Regions from separate parts of the Leucobacter chromiireducens genome, predicted to be linked through region 2. Evidence: predicted binding sites of a transcription regulator. Region 2 holds the regulator's gene; each other region holds the start of a gene.
The links. The regulator HrcA, encoded in region 2, represses chaperone genes, less so after heat shock. The targets are predictions, from matches to a motif close to TTNGCACTCGNNNNNNNCGAGTGCNAA.

Region 1 (7,042 bases), 1.1 Mb from region 2:
TGACCGAGCTCAACTCGATGTCGCCGGTCAATGTGAACGCGAAGCCGCAGGTCGACGATACGCTCGCCGCCTGGCTCGCGAGCTCGCGCTTCGAGACGGGACACGTTCCCAACTTCGACTTCTGGGTTGAGAACTACGACGCGATGGCCACCGCCTGGGCGAACTGGGTGACGGGCGCGTAGCGAGCACCCGCTGGCTGGGCGTGTGGGAACCGGGTTTCCCACACGCCCAGTCATTTCCAGCCACTTCATAGCAAACAATCAGAGACTGGGGACATGAACACACAGCCCAAGGGACCCCGGATTCTGATCGTTGACGACGAGCCCAGCATTCGCGAGCTGCTCAGCACGAGCCTCCGTTTCGCAGGGTTCGGTGTGCGCGCTGTCGCAAACGGCGCACAGACCATCTCGGCAGTGCTTGAGGAGGAGCCCGACCTGATCGTGCTCGACGTCATGCTGCCCGATATGAACGGCTTTAGCGTGACCAAGCGACTGCGCTCGGCCGGCTACACCGCGCCCATCATCTTCCTCACCGCGAAGGACGACACTGAGGACAAGATCGAGGGCCTCACCGTTGGCGGCGACGACTACGTCACGAAGCCGTTCAGCCTCGACGAGATCATTGCCCGCATCAAGGCAGTGCTGCGCCGCACCATCCAGGAGGACGAGGACTCGATCCTCACGGTCGGCCCGATCACGATGGATCAGGACACGCACGAGGTGACCGTCGAGGGCTCTTCCGTCGAGCTCTCCCCCACGGAGTTCAAGCTGCTGCGCTACCTCATGCAGAACGCAAACCGCGTGCTCTCGAAGGCGCAGATCCTCGATCATGTGTGGGAGTACGACTTCAACGGCGATGCCGGCATCGTCGAGTCGTACATCTCGTACCTGCGGCGCAAGCTCGATCCGCTGACCGAAGAGTCGCTCATCCAGACGAAGCGCGGTTTCGGGTACATGCTCAAGACTGAAGCCAAGTAGCGTGTCACGCCTGAGCTTCGCTGAGCGGTGGGACGACATCTCACTGCGGGCGAAGATCACCGGCGTCACGGTGTTCATCCTCTTCCTGGGGCTCATCGTGGCCGGCGTCGGGACGCTCTCTGTGCTCCGCCCGATGCTGCTCGCCGATCAGACGAACACGCTGAATCAGCTCCGTAAGGACCCGACCACCGCGCTCGGCACCGGGGCGAACGCCTCGAACCTCAGTCGCGCTGACATCCTGTACGCGAACCAGCAGTACTACGTTGCACTGTTTGACGCGGCCGGTGCACTGCAGTACGACAACACCCACAGTCTGGGCGAGTCGTCTGCAGTGCCCGAGCTGCTGTCGCCGCTCACGCTCGAAACCCTGATGGCCGATCCCGGGCAGTTCATCCCGATGACCAGCCCAGATCGCAGCAACTGGCGCGCGGTGGCGGCCCCCGTGCTCATTGACGGTCAGCCAAGCGGAATGCTGCTCATCGCGTCGTCGACCGCGGCCATCAACAAAGTGGTGGCGCGGTACGTCATTGTGTTCTCGGGCTTCGGGATCGCGGTCATCTTGTTGGGGGCCGCACTCACGCGGCTGCTCGTCACGACGACTTTCCTGCCGCTCGCGGAGGTGGAGCAGACCGCGCTCGAGATTGCCCGCGGAGATACCTCGAAGCGCATCATGGTGGCGAGCCCGCACACCGAGGTGGGTCATCTCGGCGAATCGCTCAACGTCATGCTCGACCGCCTCGACGGTTCGCTGGAAGACCAGGCGCGCACCATTGAGCGGATGCGCCGCTTTATCGGTGACGCCAGCCACGAGCTTCGCACCCCGCTCGTTTCCGTGCGCGGTTACGCCGAGCTGTACCGCATGGGCGCGCTGCAAGAAGAGGAGCAGGTCGGACAAGCGATGGAGCGCATCGAGAAGGAAGCGATCCGCATGACCTCGCTCGTTGAGGATCTGCTCGCGCTCGCCCGGCTTGACGAGCGCCGCCCGCTCGCGCTCACCTCGCTGCCGCTCAACCAGCTGGCACGCGACGCCGCACTCGACGCGGGCGCCCAGGCGCCCGACCGTGAGGTGACGGTTGTCGAGGATCCATCGAACCCGTCGGTGATTGGCGACGACCACAAGGTCCGGCAGCTCCTCACCAACCTCATCGGCAACGCGATGCGGCACACGCCGGAGGGCAGCCCGATCGAGATCATCGTCTCGACGCCCGAGGTTTCCGAGGGCGAGCAGCCGGTTGCGCGCTTCGAGATCGCGGACCACGGCGAGGGTGTCCCCGAGCAAATTCGTGAGAAGATCTTCGGCCGCTTCTGGCGCGCGGATTCTTCGCGAAACCGCGAGACTGGGGGCTCCGGCCTCGGGCTCGCGATCGTCCAGTCGATCGTTGAGGCTCACCACGGTCGCGTGAGCGTGCATGACACCCCGGGTGGTGGCGCAACGTTCCGGGTCGATCTCCCCGGTTCGCCCCCGGCTCCCATCACGGGTGAAACCGCGGCTATCCAGACTGCGCCGGCGCCCGTGGACCAAGCGCCCGCAGCCCCTGCGTCGGCCACACAGTCACCGCGCTCTTCGCAGTCACCGAGCTCACCGTCCAACCCGGATGGTGGGAACGGCGGGGACCCCGCGGAGACAACTTCCCAGGCTTAACCTGCCCGGAGCGCGCCCCGTACAGCCTCCGCCGTGAACCGGCCCGCCTCCACTGCCCCTTCCCGCGCCCCTTCCCGCGGAGAAATCTCGAATCTCGGATGTTCTCCGCGGGAAGCACCCGCTCCCCCATTTTTCTCCTGCCTGCTCGGAGCACCAGAGCTTCGACGCCGCGCCGGCACAGCGGCGCCCGTCGCCGGACGTCCCTGCGAGATCGCCATCATGATCCGCCCTTGCACCTCGGTCCACTCATGCTCGATCTGATGCGCGCTCACCCGAATCGTGGCATACCCGTTGGCGGCGAGACGGGTGTCGAGGACGTTGTCATAGTCGCGTTGCTTGCCCACATGGTGCCCGCCGTCCACCTGGACCACCAGCCATCCTTCGACGAGAAAGTCGACGCGCGCGCCCAACAGCCAAGCCTGGGCGACGACGTGGAGCCGTAGGGCGCGCAGGCGACGCAGCACGTAGCTCTCATACCCAGACTCCGAGAACATTGTGCACTCTGCAAGGAGGGCACGCTCGGGGCCACGAAGTGGCAACCGTGCGAGCGCATCCCGTGTGACGACCCTACTGCGCAGCGCCGACTCCCAGATTGCATGCGCGGCCTCGGCAGACTGACACTGGGACGCCAGAACCAGCGCGTTTTCCACCCGATCCATGAGCTGAAAGGGGCGTCTCCGGACGACGGGAACGCCCCAGTGACACACGTGCTCTCCCGGGCGGACGTGCGACTTCGGTGTTGGAGCGGCGACGTGCAGGCGCGTGAGGAGTTCCGGAACCCAGAGCGATTCGCGTTCAATCACCGTCATGCAGCTGAGCAGAACACCATGCACGGCCGCGTGGACGAGATCGGGATCCGCACTAGGCAGTGCAATCCACCCGTGTCGTGGCCTCACCAACTGACCCGCGTGCACGTGCGCCCGGAGCGTATGGACGGAGTGTCCGAGGTCGTGGAGCACGGAGGCTCGCAGAATACCGCCTGCTCGGCGGAGTGTCTCGTGCAATCTCATACCGACGAGTGTGCGCTGCGCCTGCCTCAGGAACGCGGTGAGATCGGGACCGGTGGAGAAATCCACGCCAAACAGGTCTGTGGACGGCCGCTCATCGCCCCCTCTCCCATCATGATTCCCCCTCCCCGCCCCATCTGCAGGAGAATTCCGAAACAACGGGGTCAACGCGGAGGCTTGCTCCGAGATTTGGGATTTCTCCTGAGGGCTGTGAGACACGGGAGAGGCAGGACGCGGAGGCTGGGCGGGTGCGCCGCGCTTCCCACGCCCAAAACGCAGCAGGGGCCGCACCCGAAGGTGCGGCCCCTGCCAGGAAAGCTGGACTTAGAAGTCCATGCCACCGGTCGGGTCACCGGCCGGCGCGGCGCCAGCCGGCTCGGGCTTGTCGGCGACAACGGCCTCGGTGGTGAGGAAGAGACCAGCGATCGATGCAGCGTTCTGCAGCGCCGAGCGGGTCACCTTTGCCGGGTCAAGGATGCCCTGAGCGGCGAGGTCGCCGTACTCGCCGGTCGCGGCGTTCAGGCCGTGGCCGAGGGGCAGGTTCGCAACGCGGTCGACCACAACGCCGGGCTCAAGGCCAGCGTTGAGGGCGATCTGACGCAGCGGCGCCTCAATGGCGGCCTGGACGATCTTCGCGCCCACAGCCTCGCTCTCGCTGAGCTCGAGCGTCTCGAAGACGTCCTTGCCAGCCTGGATCAGCGCGACGCCACCACCGGGGAGGACACCCTCCTCGACGGCTGCCTTCGCGTTGCGGACTGCGTCCTCGATGCGGTGCTTGCGCTCCTTGAGCTCAACCTCGGTCGCAGCGCCAGCCTTGATGACGGCAACGCCACCGGCGAGCTTCGCGAGGCGCTCCTGCAGCTTCTCGCGGTCGTAGTCGCTGTCGGTCGCCTCGATCTCGCGGCGGATCTGGGTCACGCGGCCCTGGATCGCCTCTTCCTCGCCGCCACCCTGGACGATGGTGGTCTCGTCCTTGGTGATGATGACCTTGCGTGCGGTGCCGAGCATGTCGAGCGTCGCGTTCTCGAGCTTGAGGCCGACCTCCTCGGAGATGACCTGGCCACCCGTGAGGATTGCGATGTCCTGCAGCATGGCCTTGCGGCGGTCGCCGAAGCCGGGGGCCTTGACGGCAGCCGACTTGAAGATGCCACGGATCTTGTTGAGCACGAGGGTAGCGAGCGCCTCACCCTCGACGTCCTCAGCAATGATGAGGAGCTGCTTGCCCGACTGGATCACGGGATCAACAACGGGGAGCAGGTCCTTGATGTTCGAGACCTTGCCGTTGACGATGAGGACGTAGGGATCCTCGAAGACTGCCTCCTGGCGGTCTGCATCGGTGACGAAGTAGGCCGACAGGTAGCCCTTGTCGAAGCGCATGCCCTCGGTCAGCTCGAGCTCGGTGCCGAAGGTGTTCGACTCCTCAACGGTGACGACGCCCTCCTTGCCGACCTTGTCGATCGCCTCAGCGATGAGCTTGCCGATCTGCTCGTCAGCCGCCGAGATGGACGCGGTTGCCGCGATCTCGTCGGTGGTCTCGATCTCCTTGGCGTTCTCAAGAAGCTTCGCGGTCATCGCGGCAACAGCCTTCTCGATGCCCTTCTTGATGGCGATGGGGTCGCTGCCGGCAGCAACGTTGCGGAGGCCCTCGCGAACCAGCGCCTGTGCGAGAACGGTTGCGGTGGTGGTGCCGTCACCCGCGACGTCGTCGGTCTTCTTTGCGACCTCCTTGACCAGCTCAGCGCCGATCTTCTCGTAGGGGTCGTCGAGCTCGATCTCCTTGGCGATGGAGACGCCGTCGTTCGTGATGGTGGGCGCGCCCCACTTCTTCTCCAGGACGACGTTGCGGCCGCGCGGGCCAAGCGTCACCTTCACGGCATCAGCGAGAGTGTTCAGGCCTCGCTCAAGCCCACGACGTGCTTCCTCATCAAACGCAATGATCTTTGCCATGTAATTCGCCCCTCCCGGACGTTCTCGTAGTGGTGAGCAGCACAGCGACGGTGAGCATCGATGCGCGGAGCTTTAGCACTCAGTCGATTCGACTGCTAAATCAATCTTGGCACTCACACGGGGGGAGTGCAAGCGCTGCCGCTCGCGCACAGCGAACAGGGAGGGAGGCCGCCTGACACCCGCACTTACGGCGCGATGGTCGCAGGATCCTGCGGCAGACCGGTGTCCGGGTTGATCGGGAATCCGCTCGCGGGATCGATCTCCCACCCGGTCACAGGGTCAATCTCGGGCGTGGTCTCGGGATCGGAGTTCTCCCCGTCGACACCGCTCGGCTCGCCCTCAGCGTCGGTGTTCTTGGCGTCCTGTTCGGTCATCGCCTTCGCCTCGTCGAGCCCGGGGCCCGCGTAGTCGGCTCCGATGAGCACAATGAGGTCCGCGTTGTACGACGCATAGTCCTCGGTCGTGTAGGTCGACAGCCCGCCGAGCTTGGCGGCAAGACCCGCGGCTGCCGAGGCCTGCGCCGGATCCGAGTAGAACACGGCGGAGATCTTCACATCGGACGCGCTCGCGCTTCCGGAGAAGATGATCTTGCCCCACTTGCTCTCGGTGATGATGCCATCGAGGGCGGCGGCGAGGTTCTGCGTCTCGGTACCGTTCAGCACGGCCACGGTCGCATCCGGATTCAGCACGGCATCGGGCGTCTGCGTCACGGATCCGCCGCCACTCGGGCGGCCAGTGAGCGGCAGCTTTCCGGTGTTGCCGATGCTGTGCACCGCGATAACCCCGGCGGTGGTCAGCAGCGCGAACCCGAGCAGGCCGGCGATCAGGTACTGCCAGGTGTAGCGCGGGCGGGCTGTCACCCGGTGGGCGCCCACGCGACCGCTGGGTTGGATCCGATCGAAGCGATCCTGAGGGTAGTCCTGGCGGGCCCCACGGTGCTCTCGCGCACCTTCGGTCCGTTTCGCCACGTGCGTCCCCTCACAGCTCTTGGTCACGGCAGTCTGCCTCACACGCCCGTCGCGTGATCAGCCCTAGAGTACATTGCGTCAGCTGCCAGAACGGTGAAATCGATCGGGATCCCGAAGCGCGTTACCGCCGCTCAAGCGCGGCTTCGGGCGCTACTGGAGCGAGTCCGGCGCGTAGAGCGCCCGCGCGAGCCCGTCGATTACATCGGGAATGCGGGTGCCTCCCGCGAAAAGCAGTGTGTCGTCGACGTCGATGATGCGGCGGTTCTTCCCCGCGGTCGTGAGCGCGATGCTGGGCTGCGCTTCAAGCAGTCCGTCGACCCCGCCTGCGCTTTTCAGTCCCGCGGTCATGACGAGAATCACATCGGGATCAATAGCGATGAGCGCCTCGTCCGTCATGGGCTTCTCGCCCTTCCACCCGATCTCTTTCGCCACGTCCACCGCGCCGACCGAGCGGATCATGCTGTCGACCCCACTCCCCTCACCAAAGAGGTAGTAGATGCC
Region 2 (7,042 bases):
GTTGTTGATCTCCACGCTCATCGCTGTGCCTCCTCGGCAGTGTCGTTCTCTTCGGCGGGGCGCACCGCCGCCTGGCGCGCAGCGAACTGGCGCTCATCAAATGCTGTGTAGGCGTCGACGATGCGACCCACGAGGCTGTGTCGCACGATGTCGTCGGCGCCGAGTTCTGCGAAGTGGATGTCCTCGACGCCCCGCAAAATCTTGTTCACCACGCGCAGACCGCTCGCCTTCGCGGGCACATCAACCTGCGTGATATCGCCCGTGACGACCATCTTCGAGCCGTACCCGAGCCGTGTCAGGAACATCTTCATCTGCTCGGGCGTGGTGTTTTGCGCTTCGTCGAGAATCACAAACGCCTCGTTCAGCGTGCGGCCGCGCATGTAGGCGAGCGGAGCGACCTCGATCGTGCCGCTCGCGAGCAGCTTGGGTACGAGCTCCGCGTCCATCATCGAGCCGATCGCGTCGAAGAGCGGGCGCAGGTACGGGTCGATCTTGTCCTCAAGGCTGCCGGGGAGGTAGCCGAGCCGTTCACCGGCCTCAACCGCGGGTCGCGTCAGGATAATCTTCGCCACCTCGCGCCGCTGCAACGCCTGCACGGCCTTCGCCATCGCGAGGTAGGTCTTTCCGGTGCCGGCGGGCCCGATTCCAAACACGATGGTGTTCGCATCAATGGCGTCGACGTAGGCGCGCTGACCACGTGTCTGCGGGCGAATCGAGTTGCCACGCACTGAGAGAATGGGTTCGCTCAGCACCTGCGCGGCGGTTGCCCCGCTTCCCTCCTGCACCATACGAGTGACCTCTCTCACGTCGTTTCGGGAGACCGGCCCGCTGCGGCGCGCAATCTCGAGCACCTCGAGCACGACCGCCTCGGCGGCTCGTACTTCAGATGCGGGGCCGCGCAACGTGAGCACCTCGTCGCGGGCGTGGAACCTCACCGTCGGGTGCTGCGCTTCAAGGTCGCGAATGAGCTGGTCACGGTGCCCCAGGAACGAGGCCAAGTCGACGCCGCGCATCAGCAGCGTGCGTTGCAGCTGCGCCGCTTCTGGGGTGCCGTCTGCCAAGGGTGGTTCAGGCTCCACCGAGCGACCCCTCCTCGAGGCTGCCGGCGAGCACGTGCGCGTGCACGTGGAACACGGTCTGGCCGGCCGATGCACCGCTATTGAACACGAGGCGGAACTCGCCGTTAGCGTGCTCGGACGCGAGCTGCTTCGCAACCGCCACCATTTCCGCGAGCGTCTCGGGCTCGGCGGCCGCGAGCTCAACCACGTTGTCGTATGCGGTCGTCTTCGGGATCACGAGGATGTGGACGGGTGCCTGGGGGTGCATATCGGGGAACGCGATGACGCGCTCCGTCTCCGCGAGGAGCTCGACGGGGATCTCCCCCGAAACGATCTTGCCGAACACCGTATCTGCTGCCATGCCGCTCATTCTACGCCAGCGCTTCGAATGAGCAGATCGGGATCGGGCCCACTGCCACCCAAACGCACAGGGTTGGCGCTCACCAGCGACCGAGGGCAACGTTGAGCACCGCGAGCGCGGCGGGGCCGGCGCTCGATGTGCGGAGCACCGTCTCGCCGAGCACGAGGATTGTGGCGCCGGCCGCTTCAAGCGTGTCGAGCTCGGCGTCACTGAAACCGCCCTCGGGTCCAATCACCACACGGATCTCGGCGAGCGCTACACCCTTCGCTCCGGCGGCCCATGCGCTGAGCGCGGTTTCGCCCCGGGGGTGGAGCACCAGTACGGCGGTGTCCTCGCGTGCGGCGGCGGCCGCGAGATCATCGATCCCGAGCTGATCGGTGACCTCCGGAAGCCAGGCGCGAAGCGATTGCTTTGCGGCCTCGCGCGCAATGCGCTGCCACTTTGCGGTGCCCCGTTCGGCCTTCTCTGCGCCGGTCCAGCGAGACACCGAACGCTCGGCGCCCCACGGCGAGATGGCGTCGACGCCGAACTCGGTGGCCTGTTCGACGGCACGCTCGTCGCGGTCACCCTTCGCAAGCGCTTGGACGAGCGTCAGCCGGGTCGCCGGTCGCGCGTGCTCGCGCACACGGTCAATCTGCACCGCGAAACGCTGCTTCTCCACAACGGTGACGTCGCCCTCCGCGAGCAGGCCCGCACCGTTTCCCACGAGGATTCGCTCGCCGACGCGCAGTCGGCTCACCCGCACCGCGTGGTGGGCCTCATCGCCATCGATCTCGACGGTGGCGCCGGCCGCGAACGCCGTTGCCGGCAGCCCCTCGCGATAGTAGAGGTTCGCCACGACTAGCCCTGCCGGAAGAAGCGGTCTCGAATCTTGCCGAAGAAGCCCTGGTGGAACTCGCCGAGGTGGGGCGGATCGTCCTTGCGCAGCGTAGCGAACTGGCGCACAAGATCCTTCTCGCGACTCGAAAGCTTCTGCGGGGTCTGTACCTGCACCGCGATCTTCAGGTCGCCCCGCGTGGTGCTGCGCAGACCCTGGATGCCGCGTCCGCGAACCGTGATGACGTCGCCAGACTGTACGCCGGCGGTCACCTCGGTTTCTACCGTGCCATCGAGGCCTTCCAGGCTCGCCTCGGCGCCGAGAATTGCGTCGGCCATCGACACCTGCATCGTGCAGAGCAGGTCGTTGCCATCGCGGCTGAAGATATCGTGGTGCATCACGCGGAACTCAATGAAGAGATCACCGTTCGGCCCGCCGCCGGGGCCCACCTCGCCGCCGCCGCGCATCTGCAGGCGGGTCCCGGTGTCGATTCCAGAGGGCACGTCGACGTTGAGGGTGCGGCGCTCGCGCACGCGCCCCTTGCCCGCGCACTCCACACAGGGGTGTTCAATAATGGTGCCGTAGCCCTGGCAGCTACCGCACGGGTGCATCGTCATGACGTTGCCAAAGAGCGAACGAACTTGGCGCTGCACCTGCCCCTGGCCGCCGCACACGTCACAGGTGACGGGGTGCGTACCGGGCTGCGTGCAGCTGCCCTGGCACACCGAGCACAGCACGGCGGTGTTGATCGTCACTTCGCGCTGCACGCCAAAGATGACGTCCTCGAGCGACACGTCGACGCGGATCATCGCGTCGTCGCCGCGCTCGGCGCGCGACCGAGGGCCGCGCTGACCACCACCGAAGCCGCCGCCGAAGAAGGTCTCGAAGATGTCCCCGAAGCCGTTCGCGCCACCCTGGCCGCCGCCCATGTCGTAGCGCTGACGCTGCTCAGGATCGCTCAGCACGTCGTACGCGTGGGTCACGCCCTTGAAGCGCTCCGCCGCATCCTCGCTCGGGTTCACGTCGGGGTGGAGCTCGCGGGCAAGCCGACGGTACGCCTTCTTGATCTCCTCGGGCGTCGCCTCGCGCGATACGCCCAGCGTCTCGTAGTGATCAGCCACGGGTGAAACTCCTCAGATGTGTTGCTTGGGTGAGTGGAGCAGAAGCTGTACAGGCTACCGCTCCTCCCCCAGAATTCGATTCAGGTAACGGGCGACCGCCCGTACCGCGGAAATATTGCCGGCATAGTCCATGCGCAGAGGGCCAAGCACGCCGATCTTCGAGACCGAGGCGCCCTCTTCCTCATAGTTCGAAGCGATCACGGACGCCGCGGAAAGCCCGTAGGCGTGATTCTCGCGCCCGATCGACGCAGCAACGTCCCGGCCGTCTTGCACGAGCTCGTCGAAGAGCCGCAGGAGGGTGACCTGCTCTTCGATCGCCTCCAGGACCACGGGGAGTGAGCCCTGAAATTCCCCCGGGCGAGAGAGATTCGCGGCCCCCGCCACGGCAATCCGGTCGCTGCGGTTTGCGCGGAGCTGGGTCTCAACGACTTCCAGCACGCGCCGCACCAGCTCGGCCTCGTCCGGGGTTGACCAGTCGTCAACGCGCTCGGCGAGCTCGGTGATCGCCGCTGCTGCGGCTTCCACGTCGCTCCCCACGGCGGCCGCCGCGATCCGATCGCGCAGGCCGTGTACCCAGGCCTCGGTGACCTGCGCAGCGGGCAGCCAAGCGATCTGCTGCTCCACCACGCCGCTGCCAAGGATAAGCACGCAGAGCACACGATCCTCAGCGATCGCCACCAGGTCGATGTGGCGCACCACGGTGCGGCGCAGCGAGGGATACTGCGCGACCGCAACCTGGTTTGTCAGCTGGGAGAGGAGGCGTACCGTGCGGCCCATGACGTCGTGCAGATCGCTCGACTCCCCGAGGAACCGCTCAATCGCGGTGCGCTGAGCGGCCGTCAGCGGGCGCACCTTCGCGAGGGTGTCAACGTATAGCCGGTAGCCCTTGTCCGTGGGCACCCGCCCCGAGGAGGTATGCGGCTGGGCGATCAACTCGTCGTCTTCGAGCAACGCCATGTCGTTGCGAATCGTGGCTGCGGACACACCGAACTGGTGTCGATCCACGATCGCTTTGGATCCGACGGGCTCGTTCGACGAGACGTAATCGCTCACGATCGCATGCAGGACGGCCAGGCTGCGTTCTGAAACCACTCGCCCCTCCTCGCCGTCTTGCCGGGTTGGCACTCCCAAACCCTGAGTGCTAAGTCTAGCGCAGCAGGTGCCCGCCGCAGCCCGCCTCGCTCAGAGCGAACCCGCGTGTCTTCCGCAGAGCTCGCTCCGGGCGGCGTTCACGCACCCAGCAATCGGTGCACCACAGTGTCTGCGAGGAGTCGACCGCGCAGCGTCGGCACGATGCGGCCGCTAATCGCGGCTCGGCCGTCGATGAGCCCGTCAGCGATCAGCTGTGGCACCGCCCGGCGTTCATCTGCCGTCAGGGTGTCCGTGGAAAGGCCGTCGAAGATCCGAGTCTCAAGCAGCACGCGCTCCTCGCGACGCGCATCCTCGGTCAGCGTCTCCCGCGAGTGCGCAGGAGAAACTTCCGCGTGCACACGGCTCGCGTAGGCGCCCGGATGCTTCACGTTCCACCAGCGGACGCCGCCGACGTGGCTGTGCGCGCCCGGCCCTGCTGCCCACCAGTCCTCACCGGTCCAGTACGAGAGGTTGTGGCGCGAGCGTGTGTCCGCGGAGCGCGACCAGTTGCTGATCTCGTACCAGCTGAACCCCGCCTCGGCGAAGCGCGCGTCCGCCAGCTCGTACATCTCTGCGTGGAGATCCTCGTCCGGCTCCGCAACTTCACCGCGCTTGATCTGCGCGGCGAGCTTCGTGCCGGCCTCAACAATCAGCGCGTAGGCGGAGATATGATCCGGTTCGCTCGCGAGCGCTGCGTCAATCGAGCGCTGCCAGTCATCGAGCGACTCCCCTGGTGTGCCATAGATCAGATCGACGCTCACCTGCAGGCCGGCTTCTTTCGCCCAGGCCACAACCTGTGGCACACGCTCCGGGGTATGGGTGCGATCGAGCGTGGCCAGTACGTGCGGCACGGCCGACTGCATCCCCACGCTCACCCGCGTAAAACCTGCCGCTGCAAGTTCGCGGAGGTAGTCGAGGTCCACCGAATCCGGGTTGGCCTCGGTGGTAACCTCGGCCCCAGGGGCGAGGCCCCACTCGCTTTGGATCGTGCTCAGCATCGCGGTGAGGTCTGACGCGGGCAAAAGCGTCGGCGTGCCTCCTCCAAAGAACACCGTCGAAACTGGCCGCTCTGGAAGGCCCGATTCGCGGAGCACGCGCGCTCCAAACTCGAGCTCCCACTGCACCTGCTCGGCGTACTCATCGCGACGGGTTCCGCCGAGCTCGCTTGCCGTATAGGTGTTGAAGTCACAGTAGCCACAGCGCACCCTGCAGTACGGCACGTGGACGTAGACGCCAAAGCGGCGATCCTCGGCCCCGGCGATCACGCTCCCGGGGAGCGCTCCGTTCTCGGGTGCTGGGTCGCCCTCGGGCAGCACACTCGGCATGAGCTACGCCGACCGCGGCGAACTTGGCCGCCGCTGATGCGAGTTGCTCGAGATGGGAGCGTCGCTCGCAGTGGACGGCACTTCTGGGCGCACTTCAGCCGCTGCTTCGGTTTCAACCTCTGTCGCTCCTTCGCCCGCGGGCTCGGCGTCAGGCTCGGCTTCCTCCGCGTCGGTCTCAGACAGCTCGATCACCGCGGTGACGGGAGCCTCATCGACGACCTCCGCGGGTGCCGCTGGTTCCTCCGATGCCTCGGCAGGGGCCGTCGGCTCGGGGGCGACGTCGGAGACACCCTCCCCGCTGGCACCGAGCGTTGCGCTCGGCTGAGCGCCAGGCAGCAGTGCAGCAAGTTGCGCGCGCACCGCTGCAACCGCGCCGCGCACCTCGGCGCGTGCACGCAGACCAAAGAGCCCGCCCTTTGGCGCAGCAAGAAAACCGCGCGCGACCGCCCACACCGTGTCATCGTCGCGCAGCTCGACCCTGAAAAGCTGCTCGCCAACGGCACCGTTCTCGTCGCTCGTGCCCCAGGCGAAGCCGATGACGCGGGCCTCGGTGATCGTGTAGATCACCAGCACCGCTCGGTCTTCGTTGCCCGGGATGCTGAGCGTCGCACGAGTACCCGCAACCACGAACGGCTCACCATTCGGGCCGAAGTGCTCTTCAGGCTCCGCGGCGGCCTGCGGCACACCGTCGCTGTCGAACTGCGGACCCTGGTACTCGGATCCGGCGCCGCGCTCGTTCTCGGTCACCGTCGCGCCAGCACCTCGCTGGGCACCCCAGGTCATGAGCAAGCTCGAGGCCAGGATGAATCGCTCCTGGCCGCTCCCAAGACGCAGCTCCTCTCGGTACGGCGTGCTGCCCTCCGGCGGGAAGCGCAGCAAATCGGGTGCGCGCGAAGCGCCCACCGCGGCGTACGCAACGGGCATGTCGACGTGACTCTTGCGCCGGGTTCCTTCCCCAGAGCTCATCGCTTCGACTGCTCCTTGCCCTCCACATCGCCGGAAAGCGCCGCAATGAAAGCTTCCTGCGGCACCTCGACGCGACCGACCATCTTCATGCGCTTCTTGCCTTCCTTCTGCTTCTCGAGCAGCTTGCGCTTCCGGCTGATGTCGCCGCCGTAGCACTTGGCAAGCACGTCCTTGCGGATGGCGCGAATGTTCTCTCGAGCAATGACGCGCGCGCCAATCGCCGCCTGAATCGGGACCTCGAACTGCTGACGCGGGATCAGCTT
Region 3 (7,042 bases), 710 kb from region 2:
CTCCCGTCGATTTCACGGTCGCGCCGGGCGAACTGCTCGCCGTGATCGGCGAGTCCGGCTCCGGAAAGTCGATGACCGCCCGCGCGCTCACCGGGCTCCTCCCCCGCGGAGTGCACGCGACGGGCGACGCGCGCATCGACGACCACGAGTACGATCTCGCCTCCGGGCGCGACGCGGATTGGGCGGCCGTGCGCGGGCGCCGCGCGGTGCTGCTCCTGCAGGATCCCTTCACGAGTCTCAGCCCAGTGCTGCGCTGTGGCGCGCAGATCGCCGACACGATCGAAGCGCGCGCCGCCGCAACCGGGCAGCGAATCGGCAAGTCCGCCGTGCGCGAGGAGGTGCTGCGCCGTCTCGCGGAGGTGCGCCTCCCCGAGCGAGTCGCGCGGCAGTACCCGGGTGAACTCTCGGGCGGCATGCGGCAGCGCGTCGCGATCGCCGCGGCACTTGCGGCCGAGCCGCGCCTCCTGATTGCGGACGAGCCGACCACCGCGCTCGATGCCAGCACGCAGGGCGAGGTGCTCGATCTCCTCCGCGAGCTACAGCTCGCGCATCGGATGAGCCTGATCCTCATCAGTCACGATCTGGGGGTCATCGAGGGGCGGGCCGATCGCGTGCTCGTCATGCGGCAGGGCGAGGTGGTGGAGCGTGGCGTTACGTCGGAGGTGCTTCGAGCCCCCGAGCACCCGTACACGCGCCAGCTCATCGCTGCGAACCTGTCCGTCACCGATGAGCTGCGTGAGCCTGAGGCCCGGCCGGAGCCGCTGCTTGAGGCCGAGCACCTCTCCAAGCGGTTCGGCGCCACCACCGCGCTCGCCGACGCCACGGTGTCTGTCGCCGCGGGCGAGGTGCTCGCGATCGTGGGCGAGTCCGGATCCGGGAAGACCACCCTCGCACGCGCAATCGCGGGCCTCGAGCGCCCCGACACGGGCGAGGTCCGGCTCGCCGGACGTACGCTCCCCTCGGGCCGGCGCGGCCGTACCCCGGGCGAGATCCAGGTCGTGTTCCAGGACCCATACTCCACACTCAACCCGGTGTTCACCATTCGCGAGTCACTTGATGAGGCGCTGCGTGCGGGCGGTCAGCGCGGCCGCAGCGTCGAGGAGTTGCTGCGACTCGTCGAGCTCGATCCCGCGCTGGCTGATCGCCGGCCCGCGCAACTCTCCGGCGGGCAGCGGCAGCGCGTGGCGATCGCACGGGCGCTCGCGCCGAACCCGCAGGTACTCATCTGCGACGAGAGTGTCTCGGCACTCGATGTGTCCGTGCAGGCGCAGATTCTCGCGCTGCTGGCCCGGTTGCGCGATGAGCTCCAGCTCGCGATGCTCTTCATCACGCACGATCTCGGGGTCGTGGCACGCATTGCCGACCGCATCACGGTGCTCCGGCTGGGGGAGATCGTTGAGCAAGGCAACACCGCTGCGGTCCTCAGAGATCCGCAGCACCCCTATACCCAGGTGCTCGTCGCAGCTGCCGAGCGCGACAGCATCGCGCACGAGCGCGACACATCACTTCCACGAGAGGAGCGGGCATGAGCTCCGCAACGCACCACATCACATTCGATTCGCAGTCGGGGGCAGCGCTGCCCGCTGAGCTGCGCGGCGCTGCAGCTCTCGGCGCGAACGCGGCCGAGCGCGCCGCCCTCTGGGACGTGGAGCGCGAGCTCTGGACCCCGCGCACCATCACTGCGCGCAACAGCTCGGGATCGGTGCTGGGCGCAGCCCTCACCGCGGCCCGCCCCTTCTCCGCGTATCGCAAGATCGTGGATGTGGTGGCTGGGTCCGCAGATGTGTGGGCGGCCCTCGTTGCCGCCGCGCGCGATGACCTCCTCGGCGAACCGGGAACTGAGGAGCACCCCGCGCCTCTTGCCGTGCACTTCGAGGAGCACCTGACGCTCGCGCCACTCTCCGAGACGCAGCGCGCGGCGCTCGAAGCCGCCGGGTTCGCGGCGGAAGGCACCCCCGTGCCCTCGGTGCCCAGCACCCGCGTGGAGGAGCCCAGCGCGGTTGCGGCCTGGTCGTTCTGGCGCGTTCCTGCGCCCGCGCGCAACGCTCCCTACTACGGGCAGACCACCGATGTGACCTGCGGCGCGGTCGCTGCGCTCACCGCGCTCGAGCAGCGTGGGCTTGGTGAGTTCCAGGCCGACAACGGTGCCGAGAACCGCGCCGCTGAGATCGCGTTCTGGCGGCGCGCAACGAACCTCCCGGCCTGCGAGCCGATCGGCCTCGCGGTCGAGACGGCGAAGCTCGGCGCCGACTCGGGCACCCTGCCTGCGCGACCCCACATCTTCTTGAGCACCCCCGATCCCGTGTTCATCGAGGAGTTCTCCGAGCAGCCCTGGGAGCAGGACCTGCGCATCGACCTGCAGCTCGAATCGCTGCGCCAGGCGGAGGCGCTGGGCTTGCCCCTCGAACGGCGCTGGCTCGAGGTCGACGAGATCGTGTCGTTCGTGCGCGAGGGCGCACAGGTGCTGCTGCTCATCGATCTGACCGAGCTTATTGCCGACCCGACCCCGCACTGGGTTCTGGCCACCGAGGTCGTGGGCGACGCGCTGCTCATCGCAGACCCGTGGGTGCAGGCCCCGAACGGCGAGACCTGGGTCGATACGTTCGCACTGCCGCTGCCCTTCGCCACGATCGATCGGGTGACCCGCTGGGGTGACCCGGCGTTCCGCGGCGCGATCGTGCTTCCGGCCTAGCGGCCTCGCCGGTCGACGAGATCAGTGCGGGGGCGGGTAGCAGACCGAGTCGCGCGCGAGCCCAGTGCTGCCGCGCACGCGAGGCAATACCATCGGCAGCACGCCCCGCGTTCAAGGAGAAGCCATGCGCCGCCGCACTGATCGTTTTCGCTCGCCAGCCCTGCCCTCGCTCGATCTCCCACACCTCGAGCCGCTCGAAGTCGAGGCACTCGCTGATGCGAAGGACCACGTTGGGGAGCTCATCCAGCAGGTCGACGCCTCCGGGCTCGACCTCTCTGGTGCAACGTTCAGCGAGTGTGAGATCACATCGTTTGTTGCGGATGAAACGCGATTCCTCGGTGCGCGGTTCACGGATTCCCGGCTCACACAGGTTACGGCGCCCACGCTGAAGGCGGCGCGGACGACGTGGCGCAATGTCGAACTCGCCTCATCTCGGATCGGCGCGTTCGAGGCGTTCGACACCGAGCTCGCCCAAGTGCGCATCGACGGGTCAAAACTCGGCTGGGTGAACTTCCGCTCGGCCGAGCTGCGCGATGTGACGTTCATCGGGTGCCGGTTCGAGGAGCTCGATCTGAGTGGCAGTACCCTCAATCGCGTGGCGTTCGAGCACTGCAGCGTGCAGACGCTGGTGCTCGAGCACACGAAGTCGCAGGACTTGGATCTCCGCGGCCTGGAGTTTGCCGAGCTCCGCGGACTCGATGGCCTGCGCGGCGCGCGCGTGTCCGAGGAGCAGGGCGTCGACCTTCTCGGCGTCTTCGCGCGGCACTTCGGCGTGGCGATCGGCGGCTAGGCGTCAGGCCCCGTGCCGCGTGGCCTGGTCCGCCAGATCCACTGCACGGCCTCACAGAGCGCCAGAGCAAGCAGCACGAAACCTGAGACGAGAAGCACCACGTTCCATGCCCCGGGCTCGGCACGGCTCGCAGCGGAGAAGGCAAGCGTGGAGAACAGCACGAGCGCGGCAATGCTTGCGATTGCCCGTTTGCCGCTGTGCGGCGACTTCGGAACCATCTTCTCCACGAGGCGCGCTCCCCTCAACGTTGTCCGCAGAGTAGCAGAGCCCGCCGTTTGAGGGCCGGTCTCCGCTCCACGGCCTTTGCGCGCCCAGAGAACCGAGAGGGCACCGGCGAGCACGAGCGACCCTGCCGCAGCAGCCCACGGCGCAGGGGGCGGCCCGCCGGTCGCTGCAAGCGCGCGTGGTGCCGGGTGTGCGGCCGCAACAGGGTGCTGACTGTCTACTGACAAGCGCGCAGCAGGAGGTTCTGTTCCCGCTAGCTGTCCACCCGGGTTGCCGCCGGGCTCCTCGCTCGGCGCTTCCCCGGCTCTTCGTCCGGCTCTCCCCCACCCGTCTCCTGCGTGTAGCGAATCTCCACAAGCCCAGACGTCCGTGCATCGGCCGTGCTGAAGATCGCTCACGCTGGCCCCAGGCTCGAGCCACCGCCACCGGCGTTTGCGACGTTCGTATCGCCCGCCACCTCGTTCCCGCCAACGCCGACTTGCATGCCGGTCGCCGCGGTACCTGAAGCCCCTGCGATTCCGGCTCCCCACATGGGGAGAGTCTCATTCGGCTAGCTGGCAGCGCCCTGTGTCGTGACGTCGACGTGGGTCACTCCCTCCGGCACGGTCCGGTGTTCGGGCGCGCCGGAAAAGCCAAACTCAACGACTTCGCTCGTATCGCTCGTATCGAGGTCAAATGCATGGGAAGCGACGCCCACGCTCAGAATGCCCAGACTCGCTAAGACGCCCACCGTTACTCGCACTGTTCTGTTCATACTCCCGAGCGTATCGATCGCCCCAGCGGCCCGGTGAGACACCCCGAGTGGGGCAACACGCACAAGTTCGCCCGCACAGTAGAGGAGGAACTCCAATCCTTGATTCGCTACGAACGTGCCCGCTTGCTTGCGTCACAAACATGTCTCTTCTCCGCTTGGGGACAGCGCCCCAGAACCATCCCGAGTCGGGACTCATACGGACTCTGCGCGAACTGCGGCCGCGTCGTTTCCGCATCCAAGACCCAGGCGGAATTGCGACTGCACGGGGGCAGTTCCTCGCTCATCTGGTGTCGGCAGCGTTGCCTTGCGTCCGTCCCGCTGCGAAATGAATGCTGCAAGGTGTCGGAGCTGGCTTGCCTGTCAGCAATACTCTCGCGAGATTGAGGCTCATCGACTGCGGCGTCTTGGACACGATTACGCGTTTGGTGGAGCGTGATACTTGCGCCGTCGCGCACAGAACTGCCGGCGGCAAGCAACTGGGCAACCGGATGGAGGGTTTTCTGACACTCCTGGAATCCTCGTGCCCAAAAACTCTTTCGAGCGAATACCTCGGCCTTCTGAAAGACCCCTGCATACTTCTCAAGGCGTTCGCAGTCCCTGCGAATCGCGAGAAGCAAGTCTGTCCTCGCCGGTGCACGGCGTCTAGATGCCTCCAGCCGAAATGTCACGGCTAGTGCGGCGAGAGAGGCGGCAACAGCAGAGAACAGGCTACCCAAGATGTCATTCAGTTCTACAATAGCGCGGCCACCCATCGGCCGCTTCTCAGCTCACATCTCCTCAACAAGCCAGAGAGCTGACTCAGCTACCACACGTCCAGGCAGGGCTTCCCCCACCTCTTTACCGGCACAAACGGCACACGCGGCGACTACGAACCGGGAGGGAGGGTTGTGAGCGCCGCACCTCCTGGCGACGCAGCCAGGACCTCTCCCAAAGAGCTCCTCTCGCACGCCCCTGAATCCGTACAGGTCTCCTCGATGACCAGTGACGTGTCAGATGCAGAGTTCAAGGAAGCCTTTGCCGACGTGAAGTTTGCGGAGAAGATGCTTCACAGGGATGTGGCGCGCCTCAGGCAAACTTGAGACGAAAACAGACGCCGCATTGAGGGTCACGAAAGCGCAGGACTTGGCACTCTCAGCATGAGAGTGCTAATTTATTTGCCACCTGAGGAACTCAACCTCAGGCAGCAATTGGAAGGAGACTGATTTCAATGACACTGACATTTGACCCTTTCACTGATCTCGAGCGAGCTACGGCAGGGATTCGTCAGGCCCGAAGCGGCCCACGCCCAATGCCAGTGGACCTGAGCCGAGATCAGGACCGGTACGTGGTCACAGCCGATCTTCCCGGCATTGACCCCGGAAGCTTGGATATCGATCTCGATGGCCAGCTCCTCACGGTTCGCGCCTACCGCTCCACCGACAAGTCCGTAGGAATGAAGTGGATCAACCAGGAGCGAGTTGAGGGCACCTACCTGCGCCAGTTCAGCATTGGCGAGGGGATCGACACCGAGGCGATCAGCGCAACCTATCAGGACGGTGTCCTGAGCGTCATTCTCCCGCTGAACGCGAAGGCAAAGCCACGCAAGATTGAAGTTGACCTGTCGCGTGATAACCACCCGGCAGGAAAGTCGATCACCGCGTAAATACTCCGCCTGTGCGGGTAGGTTGCTCGTGGGTGAAAGTTACTACCCGCACAGGTGACACTCCTTGTGACACTGGTTCAAAAGCAGTGGGCCCCTCTCCTCGGGGATTGGGAGAGGGGCCCACTGCTTCCACACTCGCCACGAAAAAGCAATAAAGAGGCACAGGATGCGCATCCGTTCAAGTGACGAGTTCGACGAGCAGCACTCTCGCTTCAATGCCGAAGCTGCGGAAGAAACTCTGCGAGAACTCGAGGAGCAGTACGCAGCCGGAGAGATCGAGCGTCACGCCTACTTCGAGAAGAAGCAGTCGCTCGTCCGCTTATTCTTGAAGGCCACGACGAACCCGAGACGACGACGCCGTGAAGAAAACTACGACGGAGACTAGGCGGTCAGCTCCAGTAGGAACTGGGCAACCCGACCATGTTGGCTGTCGAGGATACTACAGGAGCTGACCAACTCAGGGGGGCGAGCCAGCGCTCACCCTCGGAGAGGCCTAGAGATTATAAGGAGCGGTGTTTTTGTCACCTTTCTCAGGGTGACGAATCAAAGCTGGGTCAGACTGCCCCTTGCGCGGGTCTGCTGAACTATCCATCTTGTCGGTTGCGCCGTCCATGACAGGTTCATCCTGGTATTCCTCAGAGGGAGTTTCGCGGTTCTTGGATTCACTCATGTTTCCTCCTTGCTCGGCAGTTGAAACACAAACGATAGGCCAGAATTCCGAGAGGGCTTTCAGGTCGGCGGACAATGTCTCGAAGTGACTAATTGAGAACAATGACGGCCGCGTTGAGCGTCGAGGCAAAGAGAAGCCACAGCAGATAGGGGACGAAGAGCCATGCGGCCCACTTCGACCAGCGGGCCGCAGACATGATCAGCCCAACGACTGACACAATCAGCATGATCATTACGACCATTGCACCCCACCAGGCACTCTCCCCCACT

Region 1: the regulator HrcA is predicted to act here: its motif matches at 5,646-5,672, upstream of groL (chaperonin GroEL).
Region 3: the regulator HrcA is predicted to act here: its motif matches at 5,584-5,610, upstream of ACR81A_RS03890 (Hsp20/alpha crystallin family protein).

The regions. Positions count from the first base shown of each region.
Region 1 is NZ_CP197024.1:2,691,847-2,698,888, forward strand. Features, by position in the region: gene ACR81A_RS12230 (ABC transporter substrate-binding protein) at 1-182, shown strand, start outside; gene ACR81A_RS12235 (response regulator transcription factor) at 276-977, shown strand; gene ACR81A_RS12240 (ATP-binding protein) at 979-2,619, shown strand; gene ACR81A_RS12245 (endonuclease domain-containing protein) at 2,616-3,428, opposite strand; gene groL (chaperonin GroEL) at 3,951-5,573, opposite strand; gene ACR81A_RS12255 (LytR C-terminal domain-containing protein) at 5,759-6,541, opposite strand; gene ACR81A_RS12260 (heme/hemin ABC transporter substrate-binding protein) at 6,692-7,042, opposite strand, start outside.
Region 2 is NZ_CP197024.1:1,587,067-1,594,108, reverse strand. Features, by position in the region: gene ybeY (rRNA maturation RNase YbeY) at 1-21, opposite strand, end outside; gene ACR81A_RS07115 (PhoH family protein) at 18-1,013, opposite strand; gene ACR81A_RS07110 (HIT domain-containing protein) at 1,069-1,419, opposite strand; gene ACR81A_RS07105 (16S rRNA (uracil(1498)-N(3))-methyltransferase) at 1,499-2,257, opposite strand; gene dnaJ (molecular chaperone DnaJ) at 2,260-3,357, opposite strand; gene hrcA (heat-inducible transcriptional repressor HrcA) at 3,412-4,449, opposite strand; gene hemW (radical SAM family heme chaperone HemW) at 4,587-5,813, opposite strand; gene ACR81A_RS07085 (DUF1990 family protein) at 5,817-6,779, opposite strand; gene lepA (translation elongation factor 4) at 6,776-7,042, opposite strand, start outside.
Region 3 is NZ_CP197024.1:876,035-883,076, reverse strand. Features, by position in the region: gene ACR81A_RS03920 (ATP-binding cassette domain-containing protein) at 1-1,529, shown strand, start outside; gene ACR81A_RS03915 (peptidase C39 family protein) at 1,526-2,692, shown strand; gene ACR81A_RS03910 (pentapeptide repeat-containing protein) at 2,817-3,482, shown strand; gene ACR81A_RS03905 (hypothetical protein) at 3,479-3,709, opposite strand; gene ACR81A_RS03900 (hypothetical protein) at 4,102-4,239, opposite strand; gene ACR81A_RS03895 (hypothetical protein) at 4,258-4,461, opposite strand; gene ACR81A_RS03890 (Hsp20/alpha crystallin family protein) at 5,669-6,103, shown strand; gene ACR81A_RS03885 (hypothetical protein) at 6,270-6,488, shown strand; gene ACR81A_RS03880 (hypothetical protein) at 6,597-6,773, opposite strand; gene ACR81A_RS03875 (TspO/MBR family protein) at 6,862-7,042, opposite strand, start outside.